DNA from 3 places in the Cellulomonas sp. P1_C4 genome. Region 3 is predicted to be linked to each of the others. Evidence: predicted binding sites of a transcription regulator. Region 3 holds the regulator's gene; each other region holds the start of a gene.
What was found. Region 3 encodes HrcA, which represses chaperone genes, less so after heat shock. Its sites were predicted from a motif close to TTNGCACTCGNNNNNNNCGAGTGCNAA; they were not measured.

Region 1: a site for HrcA is predicted at 1,303-1,329, ahead of groES (co-chaperone GroES). Genes of this name have one in related genera too.
Region 2: a site for HrcA is predicted at 961-987, ahead of AC1DYZ_RS05955 (Hsp20/alpha crystallin family protein). Genes of this name have one in related genera too.

The regions. Positions count from the first base shown of each region.
Region 1 is NZ_JBFUAI010000004.1:7,758-10,012, reverse strand. It holds gene AC1DYZ_RS03825 (WhiB family transcriptional regulator) at 1-247, shown strand, start outside; gene AC1DYZ_RS03820 (hypothetical protein) at 403-801, shown strand; gene groES (co-chaperone GroES) at 869-1,165, opposite strand; gene AC1DYZ_RS03810 (class I SAM-dependent methyltransferase) at 1,393-2,255, shown strand, end outside.
Region 2 is NZ_JBFUAI010000006.1:65,173-67,427, reverse strand. It holds gene AC1DYZ_RS05970 (hypothetical protein) at 32-178, shown strand; gene AC1DYZ_RS05965 (hypothetical protein) at 175-309, shown strand; gene AC1DYZ_RS05960 (hypothetical protein) at 425-613, shown strand; gene AC1DYZ_RS05955 (Hsp20/alpha crystallin family protein) at 1,080-1,520, shown strand; gene AC1DYZ_RS05950 (glycosyltransferase family 2 protein) at 1,855-2,255, opposite strand, start outside.
Region 3 is NZ_JBFUAI010000003.1:21,757-24,011, reverse strand. It holds gene dnaJ (molecular chaperone DnaJ) at 1-156, opposite strand, end outside; gene hrcA (heat-inducible transcriptional repressor HrcA) at 239-1,261, opposite strand; gene AC1DYZ_RS02805 (DUF3097 domain-containing protein) at 1,411-2,255, shown strand, end outside.

The sequences.
Region 1 (2,255 bases), on a different contig from region 3:
GCAGTTCGACGGCGCCTGCCGCGACGCGGACCAAGACCTCTTCTTCCACCCCGAGGGCGAGCGTGGCTCGGCCCGCCGGCGCCGCGCCGAGGCGGCCAAGGCGATCTGCGCCACGTGCCCGGTGCTCAAGGAGTGCCGCGAGCAGTCGCTCGCCGTGCGCGAGCCGTACGGCGTGTGGGGCGGCCTGTCCGAGGACGAGCGCGCCGCGATCCTCGCGCAGCGCGGCCGCGCCAGCCGGGTCGGCTGACACACCCCCGCACCAACGAGCAGAGCCCTCCCCTCTCGGCACGACGAGAGGGGAGGGCTCTTTTCGTGCGCCGACGAACACGCACGGGTGAACCGCCTCCTCGACCGCCCCTCGGTACGCGACACTCGGGGTGACGACTCGGAGCGGAGGACTCGGTGCGCGCACGACGGCTCGCCGCGCTGGCCGCGAGCGCCGTGGTCCTGGCCGGATGCGGCACGGGCGCGGACGTCCCACCCGAGAGCTTTGCCAGCCGCGCGGCCCTGCCGTCCTGCGGCGAGCTCGAGATCCCGCAGGGTGAGACCGTGCCCGCCGACGCGTGGCAGTGCCTCGACGAGGCCGACCCGGGAACCGGAGCCGAGCTCGTCGTGACGTTCCCGACGACCGAGGGCGACCCGATCACCACCTACTACCGGGTCGGGCCTGGCATCGACGGCGTCGAGGTGTTCACCGACAGCAGCCAGGACGTCTTCGGTGGGGACGGGCCGGCATGGACCCACCAGGTGTGCCCCGACACCGTGACGAGCGCCGACCCCCTCGGGTGCGCCGAGGCCTGAGACGAGAAAGACCCCCACGGCAGTGCCGTGAGGGTCCGTCTCGTGCGGGGCGCGAGCGCCCCTCAGATCACTTGACGACGATCGCGAGGATGTCGCGGGCCGAGAGGATGAGGAACTCCTCGCCCGAGTACTTGACCTCGGTGCCGCCGTACTTCGAGTAGATGACCTTGTCGCCGACGGCGACGTCGAGCGGGATCCGGACACCGTTGTCGTCGACACGGCCGGGACCGACCGCCAGGACCTCGCCCTCCTGGGGCTTCTCCTTGGCGCTGTCCGGGATGACGAGACCGGAAGCGGTCGTCGTCTCTGCCTCGAGCGTCTTGACGACGATCCGGTCCTCGAGGGGCTTGATGGAGACCGACACAGCGGACCTCCCCTTCGCATGTGAGTAGTTCTCTGAGGTTCGTGCGCGCTGTCAGGCCACGTCGTCGCGGGTGCCGTGGCCTGGAGCGCAGCTGGCACACTCACCGGGAGAGTGCCAGCCATCACTCTAGGAACCGGTTAGCACTCGGTCAAGGCGAGTGCCAGCGAGCCGTGCAGATCCGCCGCTGAACTGCCCCTCGGCGGGCCGCTGCGTGCGAGGATCGCGGCATGGACCGCGACGGCATCACCCAGCTGCTCAGCCCCGCGGGCTGGGCGTTGCTGTCGGCGCTGCCGCCGTACGACGAGTCCCGCACGATGGCCCTGTCCGAGCGCCTGCGCGACGAGGGCATCGACCCCGCGCTCGTCGCCGCGGCCCTCACGCAGTCCCGCCTGCGCGCGAAGGCCGTCGCCAAGTTCGGCACGTTCGCCGACGGGATGCTGTTCACCGCCGCGGGACTCGAGCAGGCCACCCGCCTCACGGTCGCAGCCCACCACGCCCGCCGCTTCCGCGACGCCGGCAGCACCCTGGTCGCGGACCTCACCAGCGGGATCGGCGCCGACGCCATGGCCTTCGCGGGGATCGGCCTGCGCGTGCTGGCCACCGACCTCGACGAGGCCACCGCCGCGATCGCCACCGTGAACTTGCGGCACTTCCCCGACGCCGTGGTGCGGCACGGCGACGGGCTCGCGCTGGACCTCGTGGCGGAGGGCGTCGACGGGGTCTACGCCGACCCCGCCCGCCGGACCTCCTCGGGCAGCCGCGTGTTCGACCCGGCCGCCTACGAGCCGTCGCTCGACGCGGTCCTCGCGGTCCGCGAGACGATCCCGGCGCTCGGTCTCAAGCTCGGCCCGGGCATCCCCCACACGGCGCTGCCGCACGACGCCCACGCGCAGTGGGTCTCGACGGACGGCGACGTGGTCGAGGTCGGCCTCTGGTTCGGGCCGCTCGCCCCCGAGGGACCCGGCCGCTCGGCCCTCGTGCTGCGCGACGGCGAGGCGCACGTGGTGGAGCAGACCTCCGAGGAGCGGCCGCCGACCGGGCCGGTGGGCGGATACCTCTACGAGCCGGACGGCGCGGTGATCCGCGCGGG
Region 2 (2,255 bases), on a different contig from region 3:
CTGTGGCCAGATCTGCACGAGGAGGTCAGTGATGAGCATCCCGGTTCCCGACAACGACGACACGCCGGACCTGCCTGACGAGCTGGACGGTCTTCCGGACAAGCAGCCGGCGGACTCGCCGCCTGCCATCGAGGACCCGGGCAACCCCGACGCCCACGGCCCGATCATCCAGGCGTGAGCAGCCCGATCGTGGGCGGGCCGGACGGGCCCGGCGACCACGATGACTCGTCGCCGCGAGAGGACGTGCCGGTGGCGCCCGCGGACCCGGCGGACCCACCGGTGCGCGACGGCCCGCTGAACTCTGCCTGACCGCTTCTTCGTCCTGAGGTGCGTCGAAGCGTGCGGGCGCTCACCATGGACCACGGCGTCGTGCAGCGGGCGCCGAACCGGGCGTCCGTGCGCGCCCCGGCGCCGGGAGACCACCGTGTGGGCATTCCTGTTCGGGAGGATCCGCCTCCTCCTCGTCGTCGTGATCCTCCTTCCCATCGTGGCATCGGTCGCCCGTCGGCTGGCTGCGCTGCTCGAACGGCGTGCGGCCGGACCCACGGTGGCGTCGCGAGGGCTGCGGGCGATCGAGGGTGTGGCGGTCTGGGTGCGGTCGTTGCTCCGTTGACCGCGGCCGGTCGGGCCAGGGACGCCGAGCCGCACGGAGGTCACGGGCTCGATGTCCGGTGCCGCGCCTCCGGTCGCGGTGCGGAGCGCCAGCGAAGAGCGCGGACGCTCTGTGAGCGCCAGAGCACCACGAGGTCGCGAAGCCACCGGGGGACTGACCGCATACTCGCCCTTTTGTGTCGAGGTAACGCCGCTGCGTACCGGGGTATCCACCATCAGCGAGTCCGGATCGGCGTGCAACCCGCGACGCACGGACCGCCGTGAGCCGGTTGTCGTTGACTGACCGCCACGACGAATCGGCTTCTGGGTCACGGCGGGTCCCGGTTCGCCTCTGGCGAACAGAGATGACTGGCACTCGCGGCGTCCGAGTGCTAATTCTTTGTGCTGTAGCCAGTCCAGCGACGAGGCGCTGGACGAGCTCCGAGGCCCGGGCGGTCCGGCGCCTCGACGACGAGGAGGTGAGGGCTGTGGCTACGCGATTCGACCCCTTCCAGGAGTTCGACCGGCTCTTCGGGCAGATGGTGTCCGCCGAGCGCGCGGCAGCGACGATGCCGATGGATCTGTTCCGGTCCGGCGATCATTACGTCCTGCACGTCGACCTTCCGGGTGCCGACCCGGGGACGATCGACGTGAACGTGGAAGACCAGACGCTGACCATCCGCGCCCAGCGGACCGCCAGCACCGAGCAGGACGTCCAGTGGCTGGCCAAGGAGCGCCCGGTCGGGACCTACGCACGCCAGCTCACGGTCGGCCGAGGGCTGGCCCTCGACGCGATCTCGGCCACCTATGCCGACGGCGTGCTCACCCTGACGATCCCCGTGTCCGAGGACGCCAAGCCGCGGCGGATCGAGGTCCAGCACGGGGCAGACACCACACAGATCACCTCGGGAGAGACCGTCCAGTCCTGACGCGATAGCGGGGCGGTGAGGGGAACCAGCGAGAGCCTCCGCCGGGAGAGGGACGCCCTGTGCGGGCGAGCCAAACCCGCTCACCGCCCCGCTCTCTCGACGGGGTTATGCGTCAGGTGCCTCGTCGAGGCCGAGCTCGTGGGACACGATGAACGACGGCCGCGCTCGACCCGCCACGACCAAGTCGCGAAGTTGCCGGTTGTAGCGCATGACCGGTGCCTGACCCGTGCCCATGTGCTGCCCTTGGAGAACAGGGTTCCGTAGTCGAAGCGGATCCTGCGGCCGATTCTCCACCGCGGCACTCATGGTGCGTCGGTCGCGGCGGCACCGCATCTCAGCCCAACGCGGCTCTCAAGTAGCCCGCATAGCCGCTCGGGGTCCGTCCGTACCGACGGCCCGATGTCAGGACGTCGGCCTCGTCGGACGCCACGACGACATGTCGCCGGTCCTGGGCGAGCAGCCTGACCAGGTCGACGTCTTCGTGCTCGGGGCGGTGCGGGAATCCGCCGGCACGCACATAGGCGTCGGCGCGCACACCCAGGTTCGCGCCGTGCACGTGGCCGTTCGGCCGGCCCTGGACGCGCGTCGCAGACCAGGTGGCCAGCTGGTCCTCGGTCAGGTCCTGCGGATCGGGCCGCACCGTGCCGACGACGACGTCCGCCCCGGCGTCGGCGCGCGACAGCTGACTCGTGAGCCAATGAGGGGGCACCTCCGAGTCGGCGTCCGTGCACGCGA
Region 3 (2,255 bases):
GTACGCGCGCGACACGTCCTTGAACGTGTCCTCGGAGCCGGCGTCCGCGCCCGCGACATCGGGGTGGTGCTCGCGAGCGAGCTTGCGGTACGCCTTCTTGATCTGCTCGGGGCTGGCGTCACGCGGGACGCCAAGGACCTCGTAGTAGTCGGTCACGAGAGGGGGTGCTCACTTCCAGCTGTCGTGGACAGGTGCGTGCAGGTCTTCGGGGAGGTCTTGTGGCAGGTAACAGGGCCGGTCATTGCGCGAGGATGCGCGTCAGGTAGCGAGCCACGGCGCGGACCGCCGACATGGTCCCGGGGTAGTCCATCCGCAGCGGGCCGATCGAGCCGACGCGCGCCACCGAGCCACCGCCCTCGTCGCCGTAGCCGGTGGTCACGAAGCTCGTCTCGAACAACCCGTCGTGCTGGTTCTCCCGGCCGATGCGCACGGACACCGTCGCAGAGTCCTCGGCCATCTCGGAGAGCAGCCGCAGCAGCACGACCTGCTCCTCCAGCGCCTCGAGGACCGGGCCGATCGACCGCACGTCGGTCCCGCCGACGCGGGCGAGGTTCGCTGTGCCGGCGAGCACGACGCGCTCTTCGCTCTCCTGCGCCAGGGTCTCCTCGACCACCGCGATGACGGCCTCGACGAGCGCCTGGTCGCCGGGCACGAACGCGTCCGTGAGCTCGCCGAGCGCCACCGGGAGCTCGGACAGGCGTCGGCCGGCCGCGCTGATGTTCAGGCGTGACCGCAGGCGCGCGACGACGGACTCGTCGAGGTCGGACGCGAGCTCCAGCGTGCGCTGCTCGACCCGTCCCGTGTCCGTGATGAGCACGACCAGCAGGTGGCGCGCCCCGACGGGCACGAGCTCGACGTGCCGCAGCGCCGACCGCCGCAGCGACGGGTACTGCACGACGGCGACCTGCTGCGTCAGCTGCGCGATGAGGCGCACGGCCCGGTCCACGACGTCGTCCAGGTCCTGTGCGCTCTCGAGGAACGCGCCGATGGCGCGCCGCTCGGGGCTGGACAGCGGCTTGACGGTCGAGAGGCGGTCGACGAAGAGCCGGTAGCCCTTGTCCGTCGGCACGCGCCCCGCCGACGTGTGCGGCTGGGCGATGTAGCCGCCCTCCTCGAGCGCGGCCATGTCATTGCGGATCGTGGCCGGCGAGACGCCGAGCGAGTGCCGCTCCACCAGCGCGCGCGAGCCCACGGGCTCCTTGGTGGCGACGTAGTCCTCGACGATCGCCCGCAGCACGTCCAGCCGTCGGTCCTCGCTCATGTCGCCTCCTTCGTCGTCGCGCCGCCATCGTCCCAGCGGGTAGCACTCCGCGCACAGGAGTGCCAATGCTACGCCGCGGAGCCGACACCCACGGGGCGGCCGCTGCGCGCCTCGACCGCACCGCTCGCGCGCCCCCCTAGGCTGCCCGGGTGAACGACGACCGCTACGGCTCGGACGTGCTCGGGGGCTCCGCCTCGACGCACCACCGGCCCGCCCGCACCAGCCGCCCGCAGCCCGCCGAGACCGGCCTGGTCGTCGAGGAGGTCACCACGGGGTGGGTCGGCGCCGTGGTCCGGGTCGAGAAGTCGGGCGGCCAGCACGTGGTCGTGCTCGAGGACCGGCGCGGCCGCACCCGCACCTTCCCCCTGGGCCGGGGCTTCTGGCTCGACGGCGAGCCGGTGGCCCTGACGGCCCCGGTCCGCACCCCCGCACCCGCGCGGCCCACCCGCACCGCCTCGGGCTCGGTCGCGGTGCACGACGCCCGCGCCCGCGTCGCCCGCGGCAGCCGGATCTGGGTCGAGGGCAAGCACGACGCCGAGCTGGTGGAGAAGGTCTGGGGCGACGACCTGCGCCTCGAGGGCGTCGTGGTCGAGCTGCTCGACGGCGTCGACAACCTCGCCGACGCCCTGCGCGACTTCTCCCCGGGCCCGGGACGTCGCGTGGGCGTCCTCGTCGACCACCTCGTCGCCGGCTCCAAGGAGAGCCGGATCGCCGCCGACGCCGTGCGCGGGGCGCCCGCCGGCTCGGTGCTCGTCCTCGGCCACCCGTACGTCGACGTGTGGCAGGCCGTCCGCCCCGAGCGCCTCGGGCTGTCGGCATGGCCCGTCATCGAACGCGGCACGGAGTGGAAGCACGGCATCCTGCGCGAGCTCGGCTGGCCCGCCGACGAGCAGGCCGACGTCGCCCGCGCCTGGCAGCGGATCCTGCGCTCCGTGCGCAGCTACGCCGACCTCGAGCCGAGCCTCCTGGGTCGCGTCGAGGAGCTCATCGACTT